Regions from separate parts of the Glutamicibacter sp. St.4D3 genome, predicted to be linked through region 3. Evidence: riboswitches for the same ligand, from Rfam matches in the RefSeq annotation. Region 3 holds a riboswitch; each other region holds the start of a gene.
The links. A riboswitch is a leader RNA that binds a small molecule or an ion and turns the genes downstream of it on or off. The one in region 3 is predicted to bind thiamine pyrophosphate.
Positions count from the first base shown of each region.

Region 1: another riboswitch for thiamine pyrophosphate. It lies ahead of thiO (glycine oxidase ThiO); the one in region 3 lies ahead of thiM (hydroxyethylthiazole kinase).
Region 2: another riboswitch for thiamine pyrophosphate. It lies ahead of AC6I21_RS11860 (ECF transporter S component); the one in region 3 lies ahead of thiM (hydroxyethylthiazole kinase).

Region 1 is NZ_AP039380.1:2,238,929-2,248,264, forward strand. It holds gene typA (translational GTPase TypA) at 1-1,111, opposite strand, end outside; gene AC6I21_RS10265 (GNAT family N-acetyltransferase) at 1,257-1,790, opposite strand; gene AC6I21_RS10270 (hypothetical protein) at 1,899-2,276, shown strand; gene AC6I21_RS10275 (ThiF family adenylyltransferase) at 2,298-3,446, opposite strand; gene AC6I21_RS10280 (thiazole synthase) at 3,443-4,261, opposite strand; gene thiS (sulfur carrier protein ThiS) at 4,267-4,521, opposite strand; gene thiO (glycine oxidase ThiO) at 4,665-5,777, opposite strand; TPP riboswitch at 5,774-5,886, opposite strand; gene AC6I21_RS10295 (GNAT family N-acetyltransferase) at 5,984-6,994, shown strand; gene AC6I21_RS10300 (OsmC family protein) at 7,090-7,524, opposite strand; gene AC6I21_RS10305 (GNAT family N-acetyltransferase) at 7,521-7,988, opposite strand; gene AC6I21_RS10310 (alpha/beta fold hydrolase) at 7,985-8,815, opposite strand; gene AC6I21_RS10315 (lysoplasmalogenase family protein) at 8,805-9,336, opposite strand, start outside.
Region 2 is NZ_AP039380.1:2,561,865-2,571,200, reverse strand. It holds gene AC6I21_RS11900 (Na+/H+ antiporter subunit A) at 1-1,373, shown strand, start outside; gene AC6I21_RS11895 (Na(+)/H(+) antiporter subunit C) at 1,370-1,819, shown strand; gene AC6I21_RS11890 (Na+/H+ antiporter subunit D) at 1,820-3,427, shown strand; gene AC6I21_RS11885 (Na+/H+ antiporter subunit E) at 3,441-4,091, shown strand; gene AC6I21_RS11880 (MrpF/PhaF family protein) at 4,088-4,354, shown strand; gene mnhG (monovalent cation/H(+) antiporter subunit G) at 4,354-4,713, shown strand; gene AC6I21_RS11870 (DUF4235 domain-containing protein) at 4,804-5,046, opposite strand; TPP riboswitch at 5,174-5,330, shown strand; gene AC6I21_RS11865 (ECF transporter S component) at 5,397-6,017, shown strand; TPP riboswitch at 6,124-6,278, shown strand; gene AC6I21_RS11860 (ECF transporter S component) at 6,342-6,965, shown strand; gene AC6I21_RS11855 (ATP-binding cassette domain-containing protein) at 6,962-9,301, shown strand.
Region 3 is NZ_AP039380.1:47,969-57,304, reverse strand. It holds partial or broken gene pgm (phosphoglucomutase (alpha-D-glucose-1,6-bisphosphate-dependent)) at 1-569, shown strand, start outside; gene AC6I21_RS00270 (aldehyde dehydrogenase family protein) at 591-2,024, opposite strand; gene AC6I21_RS00265 (hypothetical protein) at 2,101-3,690, shown strand; TPP riboswitch at 3,757-3,851, shown strand; gene thiM (hydroxyethylthiazole kinase) at 3,843-4,628, shown strand; gene thiE (thiamine phosphate synthase) at 4,697-5,338, shown strand; gene AC6I21_RS00250 (bifunctional hydroxymethylpyrimidine kinase/phosphomethylpyrimidine kinase) at 5,335-6,777, shown strand; gene AC6I21_RS00245 (uracil-xanthine permease family protein) at 6,812-8,104, shown strand; gene AC6I21_RS00240 (sugar porter family MFS transporter) at 8,165-9,336, shown strand, end outside.

The DNA of each region.
Region 1 (9,336 bases), 1.2 Mb from region 3:
TGCCGATCAGTTCGCGGTCCAGACGGTCCTTGACCTGACGGGCGGTGACCTTGGCTCCCTTGACCTTGCCGGCCAGCGGGGAGGTGTTGATCCCGATGGTCATCGAGATGGCCGGCGGGTCAACGGTGATCATCGGCAGCGGCTTCGGGTTTTCCAGGTCGGTAAGGGTTTCACCGATCATGATGTCCTCGATGCCGGCCACGGCCACGATTTCACCCGGCCCGGCTTCGGTCGCCGGGACACGGTTCAGGCCTTCGGTGGCCAGCAGCTCGGTGATCTTCACCTGCTTGTAGGTGCCGTCCTGGCGTGCCCAGGTCACCTGCTGGCCCTTGCGCAGGGTGCCGTTGAAGATGCGCAGCAGCGCCAGGCGGCCCAGGAACGGTGAGGCGTCCAGGTTGGTGACGTGCGCCTGCAGCACTTCGCCCGGGGTGTAGGACGGGGCCGGGACGTGGTCGATGATGGTCTTGAACAGCGGCTCAAGGTTGTCATTGTCCGGCAGTTCGCCGTCGCCGGGCTGGTTGGTGGAGGCGTAGCCGGCCTTGCCCGAGGCAAAGACGATCGGCACGTTCAGGATCTGGTCGATGTCCAGGTCCGGGGCCTCGTCGGCCAGGTCGGAGGCCAGGCCCAGCAGCAGGTCCATGGAGTCGGAGATGACCCCGTCAATGCGGGCATCGGGGCGGTCGGTCTTGTTGACCACGATGATCACCGGCAGGTTGGCGCTCAGCGCCTTGCGCAGCACGAAGCGGGTCTGCGGCAGCGGGCCCTCGGAGGCGTCCACCAGCAGCACCACGCCGTCGACCATGGACAGGCCGCGCTCCACCTCGCCGCCGAAGTCGGCGTGCCCGGGGGTGTCGATGATGTTCATGGTGATCTTGTGGCCGTTCGCGGCCGGGCCCTCATAGAACACGGTGGTGTTCTTGGCCAGGATGGTGATGCCCTTTTCGCGTTCCAGCTCACCGGAGTCCATCACGCGGTCTTCGGTTTCGCCGTGGCTGTCGAACGCACCGGTCTGCTGCAGCATCGCGTTGACCATGGTGGTCTTGCCGTGGTCAACGTGCGCCACAATGGCAACGTTGCGAAGATCTTCGCGAAGTGTGGTGTTTTCTGACATGCGTGAAGGCTCACTTCCGTCCGAGGAATTTCGGGTCATAGGGATCGGGGCCACTTTTGACCCAGCTATTTATTTTACGCGCTGCCGAGAAGTCCTCCGGTTTTCTGTGGCGTATTGAACACAAAAAAACTTCGGGAACCGCGTTTCAGGCGGTCGGGACCCAGAACCTAAGCACCGTGGTGTCCCCGTTGTAGACGACGGCGGGTTGCGCCGCATCGGGCACTCCCCCACATCGTTCGATGGTAGCCCGGGACGCGGCGTTTGTCTCATTACAGGTAATCAGCGCCTGCTTTATCCCACGCTGGGCCAGCTCGGCGAGCGCGAAACGGCAGAGCCTGGTGGCCACCCCCTGGCCCCGGAAACCCGGTCGCACCCCGTAGCCGATGTGTCCGGCGAATTCGCGCAGGTAGTCGTTTAATTCATAGCGCACTCCGACACGCCCGACCAGCCGTCCGTCGATGAAACCACCGAAGGTGCCCGAGGCGACCCACCCGTCGGGAAGCCCCACCCCCTGGCGGTTGGCCTCCAACCTGTCCACAAAGTCCGCCCAGCTCTCCTTCGCCCCTCGGCCAACCAAAAAGTCGAAGTCATCGGCCTGAAGTTCGGCCTGGGCGGCCAGCGCCTGCTGCTCATCGGCCAGCTCGAATGGTCTGACCTGCCAGGACATTGTGTTCTCCATTCAGCCATTATTCGCGCCCGGGCCTTGAATCGTCGAATTTCTGCAGCCACACTGGTCACAATGGCGGCGCACCTGCCGGCACGGAGGGCGCCGGGAAGGAGCGGGAGCTTGACGATTCCCGATATCGGGCAGCGGCCGCGGGTTCCTGCCGCCACCCAGGTGCTGGTGCTCAGTGCCGCCTCGGCCCTGGGCTGCTACCTGCTGGCCCTCTCGCTGCCGGCCCCGCACACCTGGTTGCTGATTCCCTTTGCCACCGGCACCGGTCTGCTGATCGCTTTGGCCGGTGGCCTGGAACAGGCCTGGATGCGTATCCTGAGTGCCGTGCTGTTGGCGGCCTGTGTGCTCGCCGCGGTGCTGATCGGCTCCGCGGCCCTGTTTTCCTGGAGCTTCGCTCCGCTGGTGTTTGTGCACCTGCCCGCCGCGGTCGCCACCTGGATGCGCCGGCGCAAGGCGATGACTCCCCGGGCAGGGGCCGGCAGACGGTGAAACACTGCCGGCTCGCTGGCACTAGTAGACCAGGGTCCGGCCCCGAACCTGTTCGAACCACTGCACCGTTCCGCCCTGAAGGCTGAAGACCTGCGCATCCGGGCGCTCTTCGCTCAGGATGCGTGCGGCACGCTGGGAACGCACCCCGGACTTGCAGGCCAGCACCAGCTGGTCCGCCGTGGCCAGCCCATCCAGCGCCGCCCAGCCCTGCTCCGTCAGCCGTTCCAGGGGGATGTGCACGCTGCCGGGGATGCTTCCCATTTCGCGTTCCCAGGCTTCACGCACGTCCACCACCAGCACCTGGTTTCGTCCCTGCCCGTCCTGCAGTTGCCCGGCATCAATCTGCCGTACCGCGGCCGGCAGGGCGCACCCGTGCTCGTAGTCCTGCAGCTCGGTGACGGGCTGGCGATGCGGGTCCGCGGCAAAACGCAGGATGTCGGTGGTGGCTTGCAGGGCGTCGTAGCGCCAAAAGCGACCGATCAGGGGTTCCCCGATCCCGCAGATCAGTTTCAGCGCCTCGGCGGCCATGGTGGAGCCCACCACCCCGCACAGCGCCCCGAACACCCCGCCTTCGGCGCAGCTGGGCACCGAGTCGGCGTCGGGGATTTCCGGGAACAAATCGCGCAGCATCGGGCCGCGGCCCGGGGCAAAGACTGACACCTGGCCGCTGAAGCGGAAAATGGTTCCCCAGATCAGTGGGGTGCCGCTCAGCTCCGCGGCGTCATTGGACAGGTAACGGGTGGCGAAGTTGTCGGTCCCGTCCAGCACCAGGTCGTGGGCGGCGAACAGTTCCACCGCATTGTGCCGGGTGAGCTTGTCCACGACGGCGGTGAGGTTGGCCTGCGGGTCCAGGCGCAGCGCGGCCTGGCGCGCCGACTCCGCCTTCGCCCGGCCCAGGTCCTGGTGCCGGTGGATCACCTGGCGCTGCAGGTTGGAGGCTTCCACCACGTCATCATCGATGACGCTTAGCTGCCCCACCCCGGCGGCGACCAGGTAGTTGATGATGGGGGCGCCCAGTCCCCCGGCCCCCACCACCAGCACCCTGGCGTTGCGGATCCGGCGCTGGCCCTCGGGCCCGACCCCGGGCAGCGTCAGGTGCCGGGAGTAGCGGGCCAGCTGGTCCGGCGTCAGTTCGGGGCCCGGGGCCACCAGCGGTTCCAACGGGCTCATGAGAACTGTCCCGCCAGGCTTTGCATGGTGCCCTCGACCGGGGAGGAGGCCAGGGCCAAGTCCCGTTTGGGGATGCGCCCGGCCAGCCGGGCGGCCCGTCCGGCGCTGACCGCGTCCCGCATGGCCGTGGCCATCAGCGGGGCGTTGTGCGCCCGGGTTACCGCGCTGGCCAGCAGCACCGCCTCACAGCCCAGTTCCATGGCCAGGGCCGCGTCCGAGGCGGTGCCCACCCCGGCATCCAGGATCACCGGGACGCTGGCCCGGTTCACGATGGTGGCGATGTTGTGCGGGTTCAGGATGCCCAGCCCGGAACCGATCGGGGCGCCGGCCGGCATGATCGCCGCGACTCCCACATCATCCAGTCGCTGGGCCAGGGCCGGGTCGTCATTGGTGTAGGCAAAGACCTGGAACCCGTCGGCCACCAGCTGTTCGGCGGCGGTAAACAGTTCGATCGGATCCGGCAGCAGGGTGTGCTCGTCGGCGATCACCTCCAGCTTGATCCAGTCCGTTTCCAGGGCCTCGCGCGCCAGCCTGGCGGTGAGCACCGCATCGCGGGCGGTGTAGCAGCCGGCGGTGTTCGGCAACGTCAGCACGCCCAGGCGCTGGAGCATGGCGAACACCGAATCCCCACCGGCTGCGGCATAGTGCCTGATGGCCACGGTGGTGACCTCGGTGCCCGAGGCGACCAGGGCCTCTTCCAGGGTGCTTAGGGAGGTCGCTCCCCCGGTGCCCATCACCAGGCGGGAGCGCAGTTGTGCCCCGGCAATGCTGAAGACATCTTCGGGCGTGTGGGGTGCTTCGTTGCTCTGGGTCATCTTCCTCATCCTCCCTGTGCGGCGGTGACCAGGTCGATGCGCGCCCCGGGCGCCACCGTGTGGCTGGCCCAGGCGCTGCGCGGAATTACGTCCCCGTCGATGGCGAGGGCGATTCCCAGCCGGGAGCCGTCCACGGCCAGGCCTTGTTCGTTGATGAGCTTTTTGGTGTGCCCGGCGACGATGTCACGCACGGTGGCCCCGTCGGGCAGGTTCAGTCTCTGGCCGTTGAGCTGCACCTCGATCTCGGTGATTTCAGGCATTGCGTCTCGTGCCTCTCTTTCTGGTTGCTTTGGCTTTGTCTGGTGGCGCTCACCGGGGTGGCGGGCGGCGCCGGATGTCTGGGGTTGCCCGGGTTCGGGGCCGGCTGCGCGGCGGACAGGACCGCCTGATCGGGTGACCGGGATCAGTGGCTGGTGCTGCTGGCCGCGACCGGAAAGCGGTGCAGCCCCAACAGCCCACGGTGCGTCCCCGGGTCGGCGCCCAGCAGCAGGTCACTGGCGATCCGGGCGCCCAGGGGTGCCAGCAGGACGCCGTGGCGGAAGAACCCGTTGCTCACCACCGTGTGCGCGTCCACCCGGTCGATGATGGGCCGGTCATCGGGGGTGCCGGGCCGGGGCCGGGCGATCACCTCACGCAGGGAGGCGTCCATGATCCCGGGCACCAGGCGCCGGGCATCATCCAGCAGGGTGTACAGCGCCTCCACACTGACCAGGTCGTTGCCGTCCTCGCGGCTGCTGGCGCCAAGCACGATGCTGCCGTCGCTGCGCGGCACCAGGTACACGTTGCGCCGGTGCACCACCCCGCGCACCGTGTGGGTGAGCAGCGGGTGTAGGTGGGCCGGCAAGTGCAGGCGCAGGATGTCGCCGTGCACCGCCCGCAACGGCAGCCGCGGGGTGCCGGGCACCTGTCCCAGGCCCGTGGCCAGCAGCACCTGGTCCGCCTCCAGCACCCGCCCGGTCTGGGTGTGCACCCGCGCCGTGGCGCCGCAGTGCTCCACTTCGCTGACCTGCTCCCGGATCAGGTCCTGCCCAAAATGCTCGATGAGGATGCCGGTCAGCGAGCGCGGATCGACCTGGTGGTCCTCGGGGAATACCAGGGCTCCGGCGATGTTCCCGGCCAGGGCCGGTTCCCTGCGCCGCGCCTGGGAGCCCAGCAACATTTGGGTGGGCAACCCCAGCCGGTGGCGGACCTCCTCCAGCTCCGCCAGCGCCTGGCGGTCGGCGGCCTCGGCGGCGACGACCATGGTCGGGTTTTGCCGGTACGCCACCGTCGCACCGGTGGCCTGCTGCACGCGCGCCACCAGTTCCGGGTAGAGCTGCGCCGAGTCGGCCATCATCTGGTGCAGCCGGTCCTGTCCCCAGACGATTTCCGCGGCCGGGGCCAGCATGCCCGCCGCCGCATGGCTGGCGCCCCCGGCGGGGTCAGGGTCGCAGAGCGTGACGCGCACCCCGCGGCTGCGCAGTTCAAAAGCGGTACATAGTCCGGCGATCCCGGCACCAACGATCACGACATGCATCAGGGCACTTTCCTTCCTACGGCGGCATGACCCGCATCAGGTGTGGCGGTCGGCACGAAGCCCTCTCAGCCCGGATCAACAGATCGCGCAGGCTCCCGCGGAGTTAGAAGGATTATAGGCATGGTGCAGCTCACAAACACCAATTGCATGACGGCCGGTCCCGCCGGCGGGCCGCCGCACACACAACCCGTGGTTCACTGGGAGGCATGAACGCATCCGGCACCACTCACAACGCGCAGTCCTACCCCCGGCTCCTGGAGCGCAGCGACCCGTTGGCCCAAGAGCTGCTGGCCCTGGAAGAGCAGTTGCTCTCACCAGCGGTCCGGGGGGATGCGCAGCAGCTGGCTGTGCTGCTGCACGAGATGTTTGAGGAGGTGGGGGTCTCGGGCCGGCACTACACGAAGGACGAGATCATCGCGCTGTTGGCCACCCAAACGCGCACCGATAATCCCCCGGCCGCCCTGCACGCCCCGAGCCTGTTGGCCTTGTCCGAGCATCAGGTGCTGCTGCGCTGGCAGAGCACCGGGGTGCGTACCGCCCACCGTAGTTCCCTGTGGCAGTTGGAGCGGGGACGCTGGCAGCTGCTGTACCACCAGGGCACCGCCAGTGCCGTTGGCGCGCAGCAGCAGTCGACCCCGGCGCCACGCCCGGCCCCAGCCCCGGCAGGACTGGAAGCGACGAGGGCGCGTCTGCGCCCGCTGCGCCCCACCGACGCCCCGGCGGTGTTGGCCGCGTTCACCTCGGATGCGCAGATGAAGCGCCAGGGATCGGTAAGAACCCTGGATGAAGCCCACGCCTACATCGACCGGCTGCTGGCGTCCCCGCAGGAGCAGCGCCCCTACGCCATCGACGTGGACGGGACGCTGGTGGGCCTAGTGTGCGCGAGCCTGGACCGGGCCAACACGCTGGGCTGGTTCTGGTACTGGGTGGCCGCCGGATACCGCGGCCGGCAGCTGGCCAGCCGGGCCGCGGCCACCGTGGCTGATCACCTGCTCAGCAGTGGCGGCGTGCACCGGCTGGAACTGGGGGCGCGGGCGAACAATCCCGCGTCCCTGCGGGTGGCCCGGGCCGCTGGCTTCATCCAGGAGGGTGTGGAACGCGAAAAGTTCGTCATGGACGGCACCCGGGTGGATGTGCTGACCTTTGGACGGCTGCGCAGCGACCCGTTCCCGGCCATCGCCGCCCTGGAGCTGGAACCGGCTCCGGGCGAGGCATAGCTGCGCTGTATCCGCGGTTGGCCCCAAGCCGGGGTGCGCGGCCCGGAAAGGCGGGGGCGCCACCGGCATCAGCCGGCGGCGCCCCCCTCGCGTTCCTAGTTTTCGACCCGCGTGCTGGTCACCGGCGTGCCCAATTCCACGGTGCGTGAGACCGTGCAGTACTTGTCGTGTGAAAGCTTGATGATCCGGTCAACCATTCCAGCGGCCTTGCGCCCCTCCTCGGTGTCCGGGAACTTCAGGTCGAAGGACATGGAAATGTCCTTCATGCGGCTGGCCCCATCCTCGGTCACCTTGTATCCGGCGGCCTCCACCTTGAAGGTCTCCGGTTCACTGCGCCGGGTGGTGGCCACATCAACGTCAATTGACGAGCAGCCGGCAATGGCGGCCAGCAGCAATTCGACCGGGCTGAGCAGCCCCTCGCCCTGCCCGAATTCGATGCTGGCTCCGGTTTCGGTGCTGGTGGCGCGGTATTGGCGGCTGGTGGTGCGTTCGACGGTTACCGCACGTAATTCTCGTTTCTCTTCACTCATGACTCCATCCTGCCACTGTCCCCGCTGGGGTCGGAACCGGAAACGGCAAGCCGCAGCACCGTACCGTGGGGTACACCGTCCGTGGTTTCCGCCGGTGCGAACCCCACCGCGCGCAGGAACGCCGCGACGGCATGCTCCGGCTGACCCACCTCGACCTGCAGCTCAAAGCTGAGCGCTTGTGCGTGGCCGATAAGTGCCCGGCCCACGCCACGGCGGCGGTGCTCGTGGTGCACCCAGAGCAGGCAAAGCCGCGCCCCCTCCAGGGCCAGGGATCCAACAACCTGCCCCTCGCGCTCGGCCACCACCACGCGGGCGTTGCCCAGGTAGACGGCCTCCAGCGCCTGGGCCAGCCGATCCATGTCGGCGGCAGAGACCAACTCGCGTCCGGTTGCAGCCGAAGCCCGCCAAATCTCCAACAGCCCCGGCACCTCGTCCACCGTTGCGATCTCGCGTGTACTGATCATCGCTGCCCCTCCTGTTGCTGCCACCGCTTAACTTCTCCCAGCCAGTGCCGTACCGCGCACACCACCGCGGCCGGTTGTTCCACATGGACGTTGTGTCCGGCCCGCTCAATGACGTGGTGGCTCATCATTGGGTAGCGGCGCTGCAAGAGCCGGGCGTCCTGACTGCCCACAATATGGTCTTGCGCGCCGCTGATCACAACGACCGGGACCCTGAGCTGGGTCATGCGCCGCACGGGGACCGGGTCAAGGTCATAGCGCTTGGCCAGGCGCGCTATGGCCCGCAGGTTCGCGGATTCCGTTCCGGGCAGGATCTGGGCGGCGAAGCGCCGCCATGTTGCCTCGTTCTGCAGAACTGTCATGGTCCGAAAGTTTTCACGTGCCGGCAGAGGCAGGCGGGCCAGCAGCTGGGGATCTTCTTCCAGCACGGTGCGTGGCGGCAGGGTGCGCTCTTCGGTGCGCGGAAAGACCACCGGGGCCAGCAGCCCGAGCCCGAGGATGCGCTCCGGCATCCGGTCAGCTAGTTCCTGACAGAGCAGCCCGCCCATTGACTGCCCGAACGCCACGAACCGGCGCCGCCCCAAATGACGGTGTACCCAGTCCTCCAGCCAGTCGGCCAGCTCGGGCAGACCTCCCGGGGAGTGCAGGGGCGGGGTCGCGCCGTATCCGGGCAAATCCAGGTAGTGCCGGCGGAAAGCCGGTTCGGCGGCAAAGGCTTGATCCAGCATCAGCAGGTTTCGGTGATCCAGCCCGTTGCCGTGCACGATGACCAGCTCAGGTTCCTGCCCCGCCCCCTGCCCGAAGGTCGCCCCTGGCGGCCTACCCGGCATGGAGTCCAGCGGGCTCAGTTGCCTGGTTGTCTTCTTGGACTTTTCGGGCCACCGCCCACGCCAGCAGGCTTTGGCCGAGTACGTAGGTTGAGATGATCCAAAACCCGGAGACCGGGATTTGAAGATCGGTGAAGGAACGAAACGCGATCATCGCGTCGGAGGCGAGGAAGCTCGCCGCACCGGCACCAGCCAGCGGGCCCAGCCCGGTAGCAAGCACGGCCATGGTGCTCAGGGAGATTCCGTAAAGCAGCACCGGGAGCAGGAACTGGCCGGCCTGTGGTGCGCATCGCACGACCAAACCGGCCAGCGCCAGGACGTAGGGCGCCAAACCCCATGGCCGGCACAGCAGCGAGGTCGCCCGGTAGGGCCAGAAGGCGGCGATGTAGGTGCCCTGTGCGGCCAGGAAGGACAGGACCAGTGCGAGAAATCCGGGTTCTGCCCTCACAAAGCGTGGGATGGTGTCCCCCAACCAGGAAAAGACCAGTGCCGCGCTCACCAGCGGCACCAATCGGTGCTGGTGA
Region 2 (9,336 bases), 830 kb from region 3:
CCCGGCTGCACCGCCGGCTGCCGGCCGCGGAGGAAGCCTACCGCGGCATCGTGAACCTGACCGACGAATTGGCGATCTGGGTGACCGGGCGGACCCAGCGTGGTTCGCTCTCCTTCTACCTGGGCGTGATCCTGGCCGTGGCGATGGTGGTTCCGCTGAGCATCGCCCTGACCGTGCCCACCCCCTGGCCCGATCAGTGGGTGATTGCCGACCATCCCGCCCAGATCGTCATCGGCGCCATCATGATCGTCGGGGCGATCGCGGCGATCCGCGCCTCGAAGCGTTTCATGGCGGTGCTGATGGTCTCGGTGACCGGTTTTGGCATGGTCGCCATCTTCGCGCTGCAGGGCGCACCGGACCTGGCGCTGACCCAGCTGCTGGTGGAGACCATTGTGCTGGTCGCGTTCGTGCTGGCCCTGCGCGCCCTGCCCAAGCGGCTGTGGGTGGGCATCTCCCGGATCAAGCTGGGACGGGCCGTCCTGGCCACCGCCCTGGCGCTGATGACCGTATATGTTGCCATCGGAATGATGGCAGCGCGCCAGGAGGCGCCGATCTCGCTGGCCTTCCCGGACCTGGCCTACCACGAGGGCTACGGCTCAAACATTGTCAACGTGACCCTGGTGGACCTGCGCGTGTGGGATACCTTCGGGGAAATCACCGTGCTGGCCGCCGCGGCCACCGGGGTGGCCTCACTGATTTTCGTGGCGGTGCCCTCCCGTCGCCGGCTGCGTGCCCGCGAGGTGGAAAGCGGTTCCATCGACCACGGTTCGGAGGCCATGTCCACCGGCGAATTCGGCCAGGCCCGCCTGGATCTGGCCCGCAAGTTCGCCACCTCGGACAATGAGGACTGGCTGATCGCCGGGCACACGCTGGTCGCCGAACGCCGCTCCATCGTCTTTGAAGTGGTCACCCGCCTGATCTTCCATTCGATCCTGCTGTTGAGCGTGTTCACCTTGATCACCGGGCACAACAACCCCGGCGGCGGTTTCGCCGGCGGGCTGCTGGCCGGGCTGGCGCTGACCATCCGCTACCTGGCCGGCGGGCGGGTGGAGCTGGCCGAATCGATGCGCGTCTCCCCGAACATCCTCATCGGTGGCGGGCTGGCCGTGGCGGCCTGCTCCGGCATCATTCCGCTGCTGGCGGGGGACCCGGTGTTCAGCACCTACGTCTGGCAGTTCAGCCTTCCGCTATTTGGCGAACACAAGTTCGTGACCTCAACCTTCTTCGACATTGGAGTGTATCTGGTGGTGCTCGGCCTGGTGCAGGACGTGCTGCGATCCCTGGGCAGCGAAATCGACCAGCTCTCCGAGGGCCGCTCCCCGGTGGCCCGCCATGATGTGGTGGCCAGCTACCAGACGGGGGTGGGCCGGTGAGTGTGAACATCACCTTCCTGGTCATCACGGGCGTGCTGTTGGCGGTGGGCTACTACCTGGTACTGGAACGCACCCTGACCCGGGTGCTGCTGGGCATCGTAGTGCTGGGCAACGCGGTGAACCTGCTGATCCTCACCGCCGGCGGGAGGATGGGCAAGGCCCCGCTGTTCCAGCCCGACCTGCCGGCCGATGAGTACTCGGATCCGCTGCCGCAGGCGCTGATCCTGACCGCCATTGTCATCACCTTCGCGGTGACCGCGTTCCTGCTCGCGTTGATCTACCGGTCCTGGTCGCTGACCAACGCCGATACCGTGCGGGACGATGAAGAAGATATCCGCGTCTCCCAGGCCAGTGCCTACGACGAAGAAGAGGACGCTCCCGTGGAGGAAGACACCACCGAATTCGTCGATGAGGAAGGCCGACCGATCCGCGAGGGGGAGGAATAGATGCAGCAGCTCATGTCCCTGGCCCCGCTGGCGGTCATCCTGCCGATCCTCGGCGCCGGCGCGACCTTCCTGGCCCGGCGCAAGGTGCGCTGGCAGCGGATCATCACCATCGGGGTGTTGTGCACCACGCTGCTGCTGGAGGTCGGGATGCTGGCGGCCACCTGGAACGGGCAGACCTACGCGATCACCATCGCCGGGTGGGACACCCCCACCGGCATAGCCCTGGTGGTGGACGGATTCAGCGCGTTCATGCTGCTGGTCTCCACCGTGGTGTCCCTGGCGGTGCTGCTGTTCGCCACCAGTCAGGGGATGGCCGACGGGGATGAGCACGGTCCGGTCTCGATTTTCCACCCTGCCTACCTGATCCTGCTGGCCGGGGTGTCCAACGCGTTCATGGCCGCGGACTTGTTCAACCTCTACGTGGGCTTCGAAATCTTCCTCACCGCCAGCTATGTGCTGCTCACCCTGGGCGGCACCGCCGAACGGATCCGCTCGGGCATCACCTATGTGGTGGTCTCCGTGGTCTCCTCGGTGCTGTTCCTGACCGCGATCGCGTTGATCTATGCGGCTACCGGCACGGTGAACATGGGGGATCTGGCGCTGAAGCTGGCCGACCTGGATTCGGGGACAAAGCTGATCCTGCACAGCTTCCTGCTGATCGCCTTTGGCATCAAGGCCGCCGTGTTCCCGCTCTCGCTGTGGCTGCCGGACTCCTACCCGACCGCCCCGGCCCCGGTGACCGCCGTGTTCGCCGGACTCTTGACCAAGGTGGGCGTGTACGCGATCGTGCGCACCGAGACGCTGCTGTTCCCGGGCGGGGAAGTGAACTCGGTGCTGCTGGTGGTCTCGGCGCTGACCATGGTGATCGGCATCTTCGGTGCGCTGGCCCAGTCGGACTTCAAGCGCATGCTCTCCTTCACGCTGACCAGCCACATCGGCTACCTGATCTTCGGGATCGCGGTCGGCACCGAAACCGCGATTGCCGCCACGATCTACTACGTGGGCCACCACATCATCGTGCAGACCTCCCTGTTCATGGTCGCCGGGCTGATTGAACGGCGAGCCGGCACCGCGAACATCACCGAACTGGGATCCCTGGCCCGCCTTTCCCCGGCATTGGCGGTGCTGTTCTTCATCCCGGCCATCAACCTGGGCGGCATCCCGCCATTCTCAGGGTTCCTGGGCAAGTTCGGCCTGCTGCACGCCGCGACCGAACAGGGCGGGGCACTGAACTGGGCGGTGATCGCCGCCGGGCTGCTGACCAGCCTGCTGACCCTGCTGGCCATCATCCGCGTCTGGGCCCGCGCCTTCTGGCGCCGGGCGGCCGAGGCGGAGGACCCGCAGGCGTCCCTGGTGGACCAGTCCAAGGAGATGACCGAACTGATCCAGTCCTCGGGCAATCAGGGGCCGATCCTGGGGGCCAGGCTCGCCCGGCAGATGGAGGCGAAGTTCCTGCCCTGGGGGATGCGCTACTCCACCGGGGCCCTGGTCGCTGCCGGGGTGGCGTTGACCGTGTTCGCCGGACCGCTCTTTGCCTTCTGTCAGCGGGTGGCCGCCGAGCTGCTGAGCCGGGCCCCCTACATCACCGCGGTTCTGCCGCCAGGCTAAAGGGGAAGGACACATGCCAAAACGTATTGACGAGCCACGCGACCAGCGCATCGCCGACGCGCTGGATGAGGCCTCGGGCCAGCGCAACCGCGCCACACTGCGCCAGGAGTGGCCGCTGCTGCTGTTCATGACCCTGGTCTGGGGCGCGCTGTGGCAGGACTTCACCCCCGGAACCCTAATCGTGGGGGCGCTGCTGTCCCTGCTGCTGGTCGCCTTGTTCCCGCTGCCCCCGGTGCGCCTGTCGGGGCGCATCAACCCGTGGTACTGCTTCCTGCTGCTGGGCTGGTTCATCATGCAGGTGGTGGCGGCCAGCCTGGAGGTTTCCTACCTGGCGCTTTTCCGGCGCCAGAAGACCCGCAGCTCCATCATTGCGGTGCGCCTGCACACCGACTCGGACCTGATCGTCACCACGGTCGGGCACGTGCTGACCCTGATCCCCGGATCGTTCGTGGTGGAGGTGGACCGTCGCAGCTCCACCCTGTACCTGCATTACCTCAACGCCTCCAACGCCATCAAGGTCGCCCGCTCCCGGGCGAAGATCCATGAAATCGAACGGCGGGTGATCATGGCCATCGGCAGCCACGACGAGTACGAGTACGTCAAGCAGGTGCGCAAGGACATCGCCCAGCGCGCCCGCCAGAAGGCCAAGGAGGCAAAGCGTTGAGCTACATCATCGTGGGAATCAGCGGAGTGCTGCTCTCGGTGGGTGCGGTGGCCTGCCTGATCCGGGTCGCCCGCGGACCCTCCATCCTGGACCGGGTGCTGGCCCTGGATGTGATGCTGCTGATCATCTCCGCCGCCCTGTGCCTGGAAATGTACCTGAACCGGCACACCAACCACATCCTGTTCGTGGTGATCGCCTGCGCCATCGGCTTCATCAGCTCGGTCACCGTCTCCCGGTTCGTTTCCGACCAGAGGAATGCGTGATGGATCAGTTCCTGGAAATTGTGGCCGCCGGCTGCATGATCGTCGGCTCGCTGATGTCATTGATCGCCGGCATAGGCCTGTTGACCTTCCCCGACCTGCTCACCCGGATGCATGCGGCCACCAAGCCCCAGGTGCTTGGCTTCCTGCTGCTGTTCATCGGGCTGGCCATCCACCTGCGCTCCTGGCAGGTGGTGCCGGTGCTCGCCCTGGCCTGGGGCGTGCAGCTGCTAACCGCACCGGTCTCCGCGCACATGATTGGCCGTTCCGGGTACCGCACCAAGCACGTGAAGCGCGAAACGCTGTACAGCGATGAACTGCGCACCGTGGTGGAGAACGCCAGCCGCCAGAACAAGGACTAGCGCCACTGCCGGCACCACGAACAAGGGCCTCGGAGCACCGCATCACGGTGCTCCGAGGCCCTGCCTGTCCACGGCGCAAACGCCGGGGAACTACTTGTTCAGCTTGGCCAACGCCTTGCGGGTGCCGCGGTCGGTGAGGACCTGGATGATTGCGGCCACCACGGAGGAGAAGACGGCGAACGCCAGGGCCTGGCGCATCGAGGCTTCGGCTTCGGCTTCCTGGCCGTGGCGCGGGGCATCATTGCCGGTGAATCCCTTCCACAGGCGGTCCACCAGCTTGCTGCCGACAAACCCGGCTCCCAGGGAAATGCCGGTGGCGAGCAGCTTCATCATTGGTTTCATTCTTCGCGCTCCTGTTCGCATGGGGACTTCTCTTTCTATCGAAAGCATATCCTGAGCTATGGTGGCATCGCAGACATGGCATCGGGTGATCCACGGATCGCCGGGGCAATCTGCTGACAAGAAACGACAGGGGAGCGTCATACCGTCCCCGAGGCTCACCGCGCAGCAAACGCCGGTGGCCGGGGACCGGTGGAAGACGCTGAGAGTGCGATAGATCGCAGACCCTCGAACCTGCTCCGGCTAGTACCGGCGAAGGAAGTCGAGAATCTCAGATGTGCGGCAGGGACAGCTCCCTGCGCATCCGCATGTGCTCCCCTCCTGAACCAGGAGGATGGAAGAAAATGGCAACAACCAAGCGAACCGGCGGCACCTCATGGAAGGTCGCGGACATCGTGATCGCCTCGGTCATCGCCGTGGCTTCGGGCGTGGTGTTCTGGGCGTGGAGCGCCAGTTACGGTTTCGTGACGCTGGCCTTCGCCGCGTTCCCGCCGGCCAGCGCGCTGCTCTCGGGCATGTGGCTGTTCCCCGCGGTCCTCGGGGCGTTGATCATTCGCAAGCCCGGTGCGGCACTGTACTGCGAACTGCTGGCCGCCATCATCGAGGCCCTGCTGGGCACCCACTGGGGACTGACGGTGCTGGTCTCCGGGCTGCTGCAGGGGCTGGGCGCCGAGCTGGTGTTCGCGCTCTTGCGTTACCGGGTGTGGAACCTGTTCGCCGCCATGCTGGCCGGTTTCTGCTCCGGCTTCCTCAGCGCCCTCAACGGTGCCTACATCACCGCCCACTTCGTGCACTATACCGCCGGGATGAAGCTGTTCCATGTGGCGGCGATGAGCGTCTCCGGGTTGCTGATCGCCGGGATCTGCTCGTTCTTCCTCACCCGCATGCTGGCCAACACCGGTGCCTTGGCCTCCCTGCCCAGCCGTCGGGCCCACCGGGAACCGGTGCTCACCCGCTCCCGCTAGGCGGCGCCTGGCGGCCGGAGCAAGAGCAATATGACGTCCGCCTCAAACCGGTCGCCGGTGCGGGTTCTGCCCGACCGGCATCCTGGGGTATGGTGGCAACGCAGACATAAACCGACAGGGGAGCGTCATACCAGCCCGCTGCCGTGCCGCCAGGCGCGTCACGGCAGGCGTAAGGGTAAAAGACGCTGAGAGTGCGATAGATCGCAGACCCTCGAACCTGCCCCGGCTAGTACCGGCGAAGGAAGTCGAGAATCTCAGGTATGCCCCCGGGGACGCGCCCCGGTTCGCATACATGCTCCCCTCCTGATTCAGGAGGATATTCAAGTGACAACAACACCGTTGCGGGCCAGCAGCTCGTGGAAGGTCGCCGACATCGTCGTCGCCTCGGTGATCGCCGTGGCTTCGGGCGTGGTGTTCTGGGGCTGGAACGCCGGTTACGGCTTCATTTCCCTGGCCTTTGTGGCCTTCCCGCCGGCTAGCGCCTTCGTGGCCGGGATGTGGCTCTTCCCGGCAGTGCTCGGGGCCCTGATCATCCGCAAGCCCGGCGCCGCCCTGTACTGTGAACTGCTGGCCGCGGTGATCTCCGCGCTGCTGGGCTCGCAGTGGGGCATCACCGTGCTGGTTTCCGGCATTGTCCAGGGGCTGGGCGCCGAGGTGGTGTTCGCGCTCTTCCGCTACCGGGTGTGGAGCCTTGGGGTGGCGATGCTGGCGGGGCTGGGCGCCGGACTGTTCGGTGCGCTAAGCGAGGCCTACCTGATGGCCTACTATGCGGAATACACCGCGGGCATGAAGCTTTTCCACGTGGCGGCGATGAGCCTCTCCGGCCTGGTGATTGCCGGCATCCTGTCCTACTTCGCCACCCGCGCGCTGGCGGCCACCGGGGCGCTTTCCGCGCTGCCCAGCCGCAGGGCGAACCGTGAACCGGTCTTTGGGCGGGCGAAGCAATGACCGCCGGCATCACGAACCACGCCGCGCTGCCCCAGCTGGAATCCGGTGCCCTGTCCGTGAGCGCGCGCGGGTTCGGCTGGAAGCACGCCGACCGGCAGCAACCGGCCCTGCACGCCCTGGATCTGGAGGTTCCGGCCGGGCAGCGGGTGCTGCTGCTGGGACCCAGCGGCGCGGGCAAATCCACGCTGCTGCACGCCATGGCCGGGGTCCTGGACGTTTCCGAGCTGGCCGGGTGCACCGGGCAGCTGCTGGTGGGGGAGCAGGACGCGTTCGGGCCGCGCCAGGGTGTGGGCCTGATGCAGCAGGACCCGGAAACCCAGATCGTGCAGGCCCGGGTGGAAGACGACGTGGCCTTCGGGGCGGAAAACCTCGGGGTGGACCCGCAGGAGATTTCCCGGCGCATTCCCCTGGCCCTGGAGGCGGTCGGGTTGGGCCAGCTGGCGCCGGAACACCCCACCCAGCAGCTGTCCGGGGGACAGAAGCAGCGCCTGGCCCTGGCCGGGATCCTGGCCATGCGCCCGGGGCTGATGCTGCTGGATGAACCCACCGCCAACATTGACCCGGAGGGCGCGTTGGGGGTACGCGACGCGGTGCTCAACGCCGCCGCGCGCACGGCAGCGACCCTGATCGTGGTCGAGCACCGGGTGGATACCTGGGTGGAACACGTGGACCGGGTGCTGGTGCTGGAGCCCGGCGGCGGGATCAGCCATGACGTGGCCCCGCAGGCGCTGTTGAGCGACCAGCCGCTGCGCCGGGAGCTGGCCGAGGCCGGGATCTGGGTGCCCGGCTACGTCCCGCACACCCGTACCCCACGCACCAGCCCGGGCGGTGAACTGCTGCGGGCCAGCGAGCTGCAGGCCAGGCGTTCAAAGAAGGCCCCGTTGACCGCGGCGGTGGACCTGGAACTGCCCGCCGGCGGCGCACTGGTGATCCGCGGCGCGAACGGGGTGGGCAAGTCGACCCTGGCGCTGACCCTGGGCGGGCTGCTGCAGCCGGCCAGCGGCCGGCTGCACGCCACTGAACTGTTGGCCGGTGAGGCGGGGGACAAGCCGTTCCTCTGGCGGGCCGGGCAGCTGGTGGCCCGCATCGGCACGGTCTTCCAGGAACCCGAACACCAGTTTGTCACCCAGAGCGTTGCCGACGAGCTGGCCTACGGGCCGCGCCGGGCGAAGGGGGAACGGGATGGGCAGGACGGCACCGGGCTTGATGAACAGCAGATCGCCGAACGCACCGCCGCGCTGCTGACCCGGCTGCGGTTGGACCACCTGGCCGAGGCGAACCCGTACACGCTCTCGGGCGGGGAGAAGCGCCGGCTCTCGGTGGCCACGGTGTTGGCCGCCAGCCCGGACGTGCTGATCCTGGATGAGCCGACCTTCGGGCAGGACGCGAACACCTGGCGGGAGGTGGCCGAGCTGCTCATCGAGGTGATCGAGCAGGGCACCGCCGTGATCGCGGTGACCCATGACGGGCACTTCGCCCGGGCGTTGGGCGCCCGGGAACTTGAGCTGCAGGCCCCCGCCCCGCGGGCCGAGGCCTCCGGACCGGACCCGCTGCTGGGATCCGCGGTGGGCGACAGCTGGCTGGCCCGGCGCAACCCGCTGGCGAAGCTGGCGGCGATCGTGGCCACCACCATCCCGCTGGTGGCCACCATTGACTGGGTCTCGGGCCTGGTGGTGATCACCGCGACCCTGCTGATGCTGCCGCTGGCGCGGCTGAGCATCCCACGTTTCCTGCTGCGCGCCTGGCCGCTGCTGCTGGCCGGGCTGACCGCCGCCTGGGGGATCAGCCTGGTCGGGGAGGACTCCGGGGCGCTGCTGCTGGACCTGGGGGTCTTCACCATCACCGAGGGCTCCCTGGCCGGCGGCATCGCCACCGGCATGCGCGCCATGGCGATGGCCGTGCCGATGGTGCTGCTGCTGAGCACCACCAACCCCTCCGACCTGGGCTCGGCCCTGTCCCAGCAGCTGCGCGTGCCGCACCGCTTCGTGCTCGGGGCGCTGGCCGGAATGCGGCTGCTGGGCCTGCTGGTGGAGGAGTTCACCACCCTGACCCTGGCCCGCCGGGCGCGCGGGGTGGGGAACTTCGGGTCCCCGGCCCAGCGCCTGCGCGCGAACCTGGGGCAGGTGCTGGCCCTGCTGGTGCAGGCGATCCGACGGGCCGGGCGACTGGCCATCACCATGGAAGCCAAGGGCTTCGGCGCCGGGCGGCGCAGCTGGCTGCGCACCCCGGACTTCGGGGGGCGTGACGTGCTGGTGATCGGTGCCGGGCTCGGGGTGGGGGCGCTGGCGGTGGCCGCCGCCGTGCTGGCCGGGACCTGGAGCCTGGTCTGGGGATAGCGCACCAAGAACGGGGGGAGCAGTCCATGGACTGC
Region 3 (9,336 bases):
GGGTCGTCGCCGCCCACGGCCGCCAGCTGCTGGAGGTGCCGGTGGGCTTCAAGTACTTCGTGCAGCCGCTGGCCACCGGCCGGGCGGTGTTCTGCGGGGAGGAATCGGCCGGGGCCTCCTTCCTGACCCGGGACGGGCGCCCGTTCAGCACCGACAAGGACGGGATCATGCTGGCGCTGCTGGCCAGCGAGATCCGCGCGGTCACCGGCAAGTCCCCCAGCCAGCTGCACGCCGGGCTGGTGCGGGAACACGGCACCAGCTACTACGCCCGCTTCGACGCGCCGGCGGACCTGCAGCAGAAGGAGGTGCTGGGCCGGCTTGATGCGCAGGCGGTGCAGGCCACGCAGCTGGCCGGGGACGCGATCACCACCAAGGCCACCGAGGCCAGCGGCTACCCGATCGGCGGGCTGAAGGTCTCCAGCCAGCGCGCCTGGTTCGCCGCCCGGCCCTCGGGCACCGAGGACATCTACAAGATCTACGCCGAATCCACGGTGGGCCAGGAGCACCTGCAGCAGGTGCTCGCCGAGGCCCGCCAGATCGTGGACGCCGCGCTGGCCGGCCAGGTGTAGCCCGCCGCCACGGCGCCGGGGCTAGATGAGCTTGTCGATGAACTTGCGCTTGGCCCAGGAGTAGGGCGGGTAGACGGCGTTCAGGGTGTCGATCACCGTGGTCTTGTTCAGCTCCGGACGCATCTGCGAGAGCCGCTCAAAGCCGTGCTTGCCATGGTAGGAACCCATGCCGCTGTCCCCCACGCCGCCAAAGGGCAGGGTCGGGACGATCAGGTGGGTCATCGGCGCGTTGTGCACGATCGCCCCGGCCCGCACCCGGTCGGAGAAGATCGACTGCAGCCGCGGGTTCTCGCTCATCAGGTAGGCTGCCAGCGGGGCGGGGCGTTCGGCGATGAACTGCAGGGCCGCGTCGAAGGACTCCACTTCGATCACCGGCAGGATCGGACCGAAGATCTCCTCGGTCATCAGCGGGCTGTCCAGCTCCACGTCGCGCATCACCGTGGGGGCCAGGCGCAGGGTCTGGGCGTCGCTCTGCCCGCCGATGACCACCCGCCCGTGCTCCAGCAGCCCGGTGAGCCGCTCAAAGTGCTGGCGTGAGACGATCCGCCCGTAGTCCTGGTGGCTGATCGGGTCCCGGCCGTAGAAGCTGCTAATCGCCTTGGCCAGGCGGTCAACCAGCGCGTCCGCGTCCCCGATGGACAGGATGTAGTCCGGGGCCACGCAGGTCTGCCCGCTGTTCATGAACTTAGCGAACGCGATCCGCTTGGCGGTGGCCGGCAGGTGGTTGTCCACCACGGTCGGGCATTTGCCGCCCAGCTCCAGCGTGGTGGGGGTCAGGTGCTCGGCGGCCGCGCGCGCCACGATCCGCGCCACCCGCGCCCCGCCGGTGTAGAAGATGTGGTCCCAGCGCGCGGCCAGCAGCTCGGTGGCGGTGTCCACCCCGCCCTCGCACACCGCGTACACCCGCGGGTCCAGGTAGTGCGGCAGCAGCCGGGCGATCGTGCCGGAGGTGGCCGGGGCCAGTTCGGAGGGCTTGAGCACCGCCGCGTTGCCGGCCGCGATCGCGGCGATCAGCGGGGCCAGCAGCAGCTGCAGCGGATAGTTCCAGGCGCCGATGATCAGCACCACCCCCAGCGGCCGCGGCTCGATCTTGGCCATCGCCGGCTGCAGCGACAGCGGCACCTTCACCGAGGTGGAGTCCATCCACTCGGCCAGGTGGCGCTGGGCAACGTCGATTTCCGTGCGCAGGAAGTCGATCTCGGAGAACTTCGCCTCGGTCGCGCTCTTGCCCAGGTCCTCGGCGAGCGCGGCGATGAAGTCCTCCTCGCGTTCGGCCAGCATCTTCTCCAGGGCCCGCAGCTGCTGGGCGCGGAAACGGCGCGGATGGGTGATGCGCGCGTCGGCGGAGCGGCGCAGGTGCGCGATCATCTCCGCGATCTTGCCCGGGTGCTCGTCGACCGGCGGCGCGGTTTCCCCGACCGGTTCCGGCGGCTGCTGTGAGGTGAAGATTCCCATGGCTCGAGCGTACGTCATCCCCCGGCCCCCGTTTGCGCCACCGGGTTGATACATTGGGCTGGATAAAGGAGGGCCGATGACCGACCTGAGCGCCCCGCTGGGCTCGTTCGCCGTCGCCGCCGCCCTGGTGGCGCTGATCCTGCGGGCCCTCAGCCCGAGCGGGAGCGGGAACCTGCTGTCCCAGGCGCGCCGGTACGCCCGGTGGTGCGCGCTCATCGGATTCCTCGCCGCCGTCTCCACCGACTGGTTCGATGCCTTCTACCCGATCAGCGCGGAGGGGCAGGCGGTGCCCGGCGGCTGGCCGGGCGCGGTGGGGCGGGCCGCCACCCCGGCGCTGTGGGTCGGGTTCGTCTACGTGCTGGCCCAGTTCACCGGGCCGCGCGTGCAGCGCAGCGCCGACCCGCAGCCGCGCACCGGGTTGGTGCCGGGCAAGCTGGTGGCGGCCCTCGTCCTGGTCCTGGCCGGCTCGCTCACCGCGCTGTGGGCGGCGGGCGATGTGCCCTACCGGGCTCCCACCGCGCAGCGCGAGCTCAGCGGGGAGGAACTGAGCTACTTCATCCCGGCCGCCGACGGGTTGCGCCCGGCCGGCGAGGTGCTGCCGTACCTGGCCCTCTGCCTGGGACTGCTGGTGGCCGCCACCCTCCTGGCCAGCCTGGTGATCCTGCGCCGCAGGCCGCTGCCGGGGATCTCGCGGCACGACAACCGGATGCTGCGCCGGGTGTGGCTGAACCGGCTGTACCGCACCGTGGCCGTGGTCCTGGCCGCCAACGGCGCGGCCGCCCTGCACTACAAGGCCCGGTGGTTCCACCAGCAGGCCGCGGACGGGGACCTTGAGCGGCTGCGCGCGCTGGGCGACGGCTGGGATTCGGTAGGGAACTACGCCGTGCTCGGCGTCGCCCTGGTGATGCTGTTCTGGCGCCCGCCACAGAACTTCGAGGGCGTCACCGCCGTGCCGCGGCATCCGGTGCGCGCCCTGCGCGACCACCTGTTCGCCACCCAGTACTTGGCGCTGGGCGCCTCACTGATCCTGCTGCTCGTCCTGTGGCCCACGCACTCACCGCAGCCGCAGGCCCTGCCCGATGCACGGCCGGGGATGCACCTGATGGTGCTGATCACCGGCGCCGCCCTGCTCTACCTGGTGATCACCGGCAGCAGCATGGGGTACGTGCACGGCAAGGCCGGTCGGACCGGGCCCCGGCACTGGGGACCGCTGCCGCGCTGGATCTACCCGGTGGCCGGGCTGCTGATGGCCGCCAGCGTCTACTTCCTGCTGCGCCCGCCACTGGACTACCTGTGGGGGCTGGTCACCGCCCCGGCGGCGTTCATCCTGCTGCTGGTGGCGGTGCTGTTGCTGGCCCACGCCGCCGTGCGCCTGGCCAGCCGGCGGATGCAGGTGGCCTGGGCGGTGGATGGGCACTGGGAGCGCTGGTACCGGCAGGTGATCGAATTGCGTTCGCTGCGCACCGTGACCGCCGCCCTGGGCGCCCTGCTGTTCTGCGGCTACGGGTTTGACTACGGATGGGTCGGGCTCAGCCTGGCGGTGCTGTGCTTCCCGGCGCGGCTGCTCATCCCGCACCCCGGCCCCGAACGGCACCCGGCAGCGGCACATGGGCGCCCGGCTGCTGCCGGCCCTGCAGCACCGCCGGGCGCGCCGGGCCGGCCCTGACCGGGGGCGGCGCGGTGCGGCGCGTCACAGGTTTGTCAACGGGTGGGCGATTGCGTACGCTCGGTCACGAGTGACACGGGGTGTCGGCGCCGCCGACTGAGATGACACCCGTCGAACCTGAACTAGTTCAAACTAGCGGAGGGATGTCGCACATGACCCTGCCTGCCGTGATCCATTCACTGCGCCACACCAGCCCCCTGGTGTTCTGCCTGACCAACACCGTGGTCGCCAACTTCACCGCCAACGCGCTGCTGGCCGCCGGCGCCGCCCCGGCCATGACCAACCTGCCCGGGGAGGCGGGGCCGTTCGCGAAGACCGCCTGCGCGGTGCTGGTGAACCTGGGCACCCCCAGCACCGAACAGCTGGCCGCCATGGATGAGGCGATCGAGGCCGCGAACCAGGCCAACACGCCCTGGGTGCTGGACCCGGTGGCCGTTGGCGCGCTGCCGGTGCGCACGCGCTACGCCCAGCGCATCGTTTCGCTGCGCCCCGCCTTGATCCGCGGCAACGCCTCGGAGATCATGGCCCTGGCCGGGCACCAGTCCACCGGGCGCGGGGTGGATTCGGCCGACCCCGTGGCCGCGGCCATCGCCGCCGGGCGGGAACTGGCCGAACGCCACGGCGCGGTGGTCGCGATTTCCGGGCCGGCCGACGCCGTGGTCAGTGCCCAGCGCACGGTCATGGTGCACACCGACGGGATCGAACTGACCCGCGTCACCGGCGGCGGGTGCGCCCTGGGTGCGTTCGCCGCGGCGGCGATCGCCGCCGGGCAGGACGTGTTCACCTCCACCGTGGCCGCCCACGCCTATTACGGGCGGGCCGCCGAACGCGCCGCCGCCCTGTCCCTGGGGCCGGGCAGCTTTGCCGCGCAGTTCCTCGACGCCCTGGCCCTGACCGATCCGCAGGAACTGGGTGCGGTGCGCATCGAGGAACTCTAGATCCCTCATTCTTCATTCCGCCCACGAGTCAACCCGCCGGCCCCGCAGGGGGCGGTTTAAGGACAATCATGCGAAATCTCGGCGTATATTTGGTCGCCAACACCGCCAGCTGCACCCCACACCGCACCCTTGAGGTCATCCAGGCCGCCGTGCAGGCTGGCGTGCAGTGGATCCAGCTGCGCGCCAAGGAGGAAAACGCGCGCGAATTCTATGAACTGGCCCTGGCCGCCGGTCAGCTCACCGCGGGCCGGGCCGAACTGCTGGTCAACGACCGGGTGGACGTGTACCTGGCGGCACGGGCCGCCGGGGCCGCGGTCACCGGGGTGCACATCGGGCAGCAGGACCTGCCGGTGCAGCGGGTGCGCGAACTGATCGGGGACGCCACCTTGGGGTTGAGCGCCTCCACCGATGAGCAGCTGGCGGCGGCGAACGCGAACGCCTCGATGATCGACTACCTGGGCGTCGGGGCCATCCGGGCCACCCCCACCAAGAAGGACCACCCCACCCCGATCGGGATCGAGGGCTTCGCCCGGGCCCGGAAGATCGCCCAGCTGCCCTGCGTGGCCATCGGTGCGCTGCAGGCCGAGGACGCCCCGGCGCTGCGCGCGGCCGGGGCCGAGGGCATGGCGGTGGTGCGCGCCATCTGCTCCAGCACCGACCCCGGTGCGGCCGCCGGCGGGCTGCTGCGCGCCTGGCAGGAGGCGAAATGATCCACAACATCCTGTCCATCGCCGGTTCCGACCCCTCCGGGGGCGCCGGAATCCAGGCGGATTTGAAGGCGATCGCCGCGACCGGGGGCTACGGGATGGCCGCCATCACGTCCCTGACCGCGCAGAACACCCGGGGCGTGGACGCGGTGCAGGCCGTTGAGCCGCAGTTCGTCACCGCCCAGCTGCGCAGCATCGTCGCCGATGTGCGCATCGACGCGGTGAAGATCGGGATGCTGGCCAACGCCGGGATCATCGACGCGGTGCAGCAGTGGCTGGGCGAACAGCCGGCCGGGCTGCCGGTGGTGCTCGACCCGGTGATGATCGCCACCAGCGGGGACCGGCTGCTGGATGACGCGGCCCACCAGGCGATGTCCCGGCTGCTGGCCCGGGCCACGGTGCTGACCCCGAACATGGACGAACTGGCGGTGCTGCTGGGTGAAGCGCGCGCCACCACCTGGGATGGCGTGCTGGCCCAGGCGCAGCGCCTGGCCGCCGCCCACGACGTGCTGGTGGTGGCCAAGGGCGGGCACCTGGGCGGGGAGCAGTGCCCGGACGCGCTGGTGGACGCCACCGGGGTGCTGGCCGACTTCCCGGCCGCGCGGATCGACACCGAAAACACGCACGGCACCGGGTGCACGCTCTCCAGCGCCCTGGCCAGCCTGTACGCGCGCGGCGGTAACTGGGCGGCGGCGCTGGGCGCGGCCAAGGAGTACCTGGCCGAGGCGATCGCCGCCTCCGGGCAGCTGTCAGTGGGGGCCGGGCACGGGCCGGTGCACCACCTGGCCGGGCTGTGGTCCGGGCAGGGGCTGGCGCCGGCGCAGGACCCGATGCAGCAGTGGTGGCAGGACATCGCCGGGATCCGGGAGGGGATCGATGAGCTGGACTTCATCCGCCAGCTGCGGGCGGGCACCCTGCCGCGGGCGAACTTCGACTACTACATCAACCAGGACGCCCTGTACCTGCGCGGCTACGCCCAGGTGCTGGCCCAGGCCAGCATCATCGCCCCGGACGCGGCCGCCCAGCGCTTCTGGGCCGCCGCCGCCTCGGCGACGTTCGAGGAGGAAATGGCGCTGCACCGCGAATTCGCGCTGGACACCGCGGCGCACGGAAGCGAGACCACCGCGAACTACGTGAACCACCTGGCGGCGGCCGGGCACCACTACCCGGTGCTGATCGCCGCGATCCTGCCCTGCTACTGGATCTACCAGGACGTCGGGTCCCGGCTGGCGGCGGCCGGGCACGGGCAACACCCCTACCGGCAGTGGCTGGCCACCTACTCCTCCGCCGAGTTCGATGCGGCCACCGCGGCGGCGATCGGCATGGTGCGTGCCGCCTACCGGCGGGCCGATGAACGCACCCGGCAGGCAATGTGGCGGGCCTTTGAGACCTCCAGCCGCCATGAGCTGGCGTTTTTCGCGCAATCGGGGGCCGAAGCGTAAGATACTTCCCGGCCCATAATCAGGAGGAACACGCATGAAATGGTCGATCCACGGCGACGGGAAGTCCATCACCCCCGGTGAGGTGGTCGCCCCGGATGAGCGGCTGCACTGGCCGCAGACCATTTCCATCGGCACCCAGCACATCCTGGCGATGTTCGGCTCCTCCATCCTGGTGCCCACGCTGACCGGCTTCCCGGTCACCACCACCTTGCTGTTTACCGGGGTGGCCACCATCCTGTTCCTGCTGATCACCGCGAACAAGGTGCCCAGCTACCTGGGTTCCTCCTTCGCGCTGATCGCCCCGGTGATGGCCACCATGTCCAGCCATGACATGTCCGCGGCCCTGGGCGGGATCGTGATGACCGGCGCGCTGCTGTTCGTGGTCGGGCTGGTGGTGCAGAAGACCGGCACCGGCTGGATCCACGCGCTGATGCCGCCGGTGGTGATGGGCACCATCGTGGCGCTGATCGGCCTGAACCTGGCCGGGGCGACCCTGGAGCCGATGAAGCGGGTTCCGCTGACCACCTTCGCCACGGTGCTGGCCGTGGTGCTGGCCACCGTCGTGTTCAAGGGGCTGCTGGGCAGGCTCTCGATCCTGGTGGGCCTGGTGCTCGGCTACCTGGTGGCCCTGGCCCAGGGGCAGGTGGACTTCGCCCCGGTGGCCGACGCCCCCTGGTTCGGGCTGCCCGAATTCAACACCCCCAGCTTCCACCTGGACACCGCGCTGATGTTCCTGCCGGCCGTGTTCGTGCTGATCGCCGAGAACATCGGCCACGTGCGCACCGTGGGGCTGATGACCGGGCGGGACCTGTCCCGCTTCAACGGCCGGGCGCTGATGGCCGACGGTGCCGCCTCGGTGCTGGCCGGGCTGGGCGGCGGCTCGGCGACCACCACCTATGCGGAGAACATCGGGGTGATGGCCGCCTCCCGCGTCTACTCCACCGCCGCCTACTGGGTGGCGGCGATCGCCGCCATGGCGCTGGCGTTCCTGCCCAAGTTCGGGGCGCTGATCGGCACCATCCCGGCCGGGGTCATCGGCGGGGCCGGGATCGTGCTCTACGGCATGATCGGCATCATCGGGGCCCGGCTGTGGATCGAACACCGGGTGGACTTCGGCAACCCGATCAACCTGATGACCGCCGGGGTGGGCCTGATCATCGCCATCGCGGTCACCTCCGAGATCAGCTTCGGCCAGTTCCAGCTGGGCGGGATCGCGCTGGGGACCATCGCCACCCTGGTGGTCTACCACCTGATGTCCCTGGTGGCGCGCTGGCGCGGCAGCGATCCGGCCCACGCCCCGGCCCCGGCCGCAGGCGAACAGCGGTAGCCGGAAACCAGCGCACGCGAAAGCCTAGGGTTGGCACCGTCCACGCGCTACGATCGGCTCATGAGCTCACACACAACGGATGGCAAGATATCGGCCCGCCTGATCGGGATCGCGCTGGGCGCGGCCCTGGGCGGGCTGCTCTTTGGCTATGACAGCTCCATCGTCAACGGCACCGTGGATGCGGTGCAGGAACAGTTCGGGCTGAACGCGGTCACCATCGGCTTCACCGTCTCCTGCGCCCTGATCGGCGCCGCGATCGGCGCCTGGGTGGCCGGGGTGGTGGCCGAGCGGGTGGGCCGGGTGCGCACCATGATCATCGCCGCCGTCCTGCTGGGCGCCTCCGCCCTGGGCGCCGGATTCTGCTTCGGTCCGGTGGATCTGATCATCTGGCGGATCGTGGGCGGGCTGGGCGTGGGCTTCGCCTCGGTGATCGCCCCGGCCTACATCGCCGAGATCTCCCCGGCCGCGCACCGCGGCCGGCTGGGCTCGCTGCAGCAGATGAGCATCGTGGTGGGCATCTTCATCGCCTTCCTGGCCAGCGCGCTGCTGGTGTACGTGATGGGTTCGGCCGACGCGGTGGGCTGGTTCGGCCTGGAGGCCTGGCGCTGGATGTACCTGTCGCTGCTGGTGCCCGCGGTGGTCTACGGGGTGCTGGCCGCCCGGCTGCCCGAGTCCCCGCGCTACCTGGTCGAACGCGGACGCTACGTGGAGGCCGCCCAGGTCCTGTCCCGGGATGTGGGCATGGAGCCGGGCGCCATGACCGAGCAGAAGATCGAGGAGATCCGCGCCACCGTGCACCTGGAGCGCCACCAGACCTTCTCCGATCTGATCGGGCGCTTCGGCTTCCACCCGGTGGTGTGGATCGGCATCCTGCTTTCGATGTTCCAGCAGCTGGTGGGCATCAACGTGATTTTCTACTACTCCACCACCCTGTGGAAGTCGGTGGGCTTCGCCGAATCGGACTCCTTCACCATCTCGCTGATCACCTCGGTGACCAACATCGTGGCGACCATCATCGCGATCTCGCTCATCGACGTGCTGGGGCGCAAGCTGCTGCTGCTGCTCGGCTCCGGGATCATGACCCTGTCCCTGGGGGCCATGACGCTCGCGTTCTCCCAGGCCGTGACCGTCGACGGGGCGCTGAGCCTGCCCGGGGCCTGGGGCACCATCGCCTTGATCAGCGCGAACCTGTTCGTGATCGGCTTCGGCGCCAGCTGGGGCCCGGCGGTGTG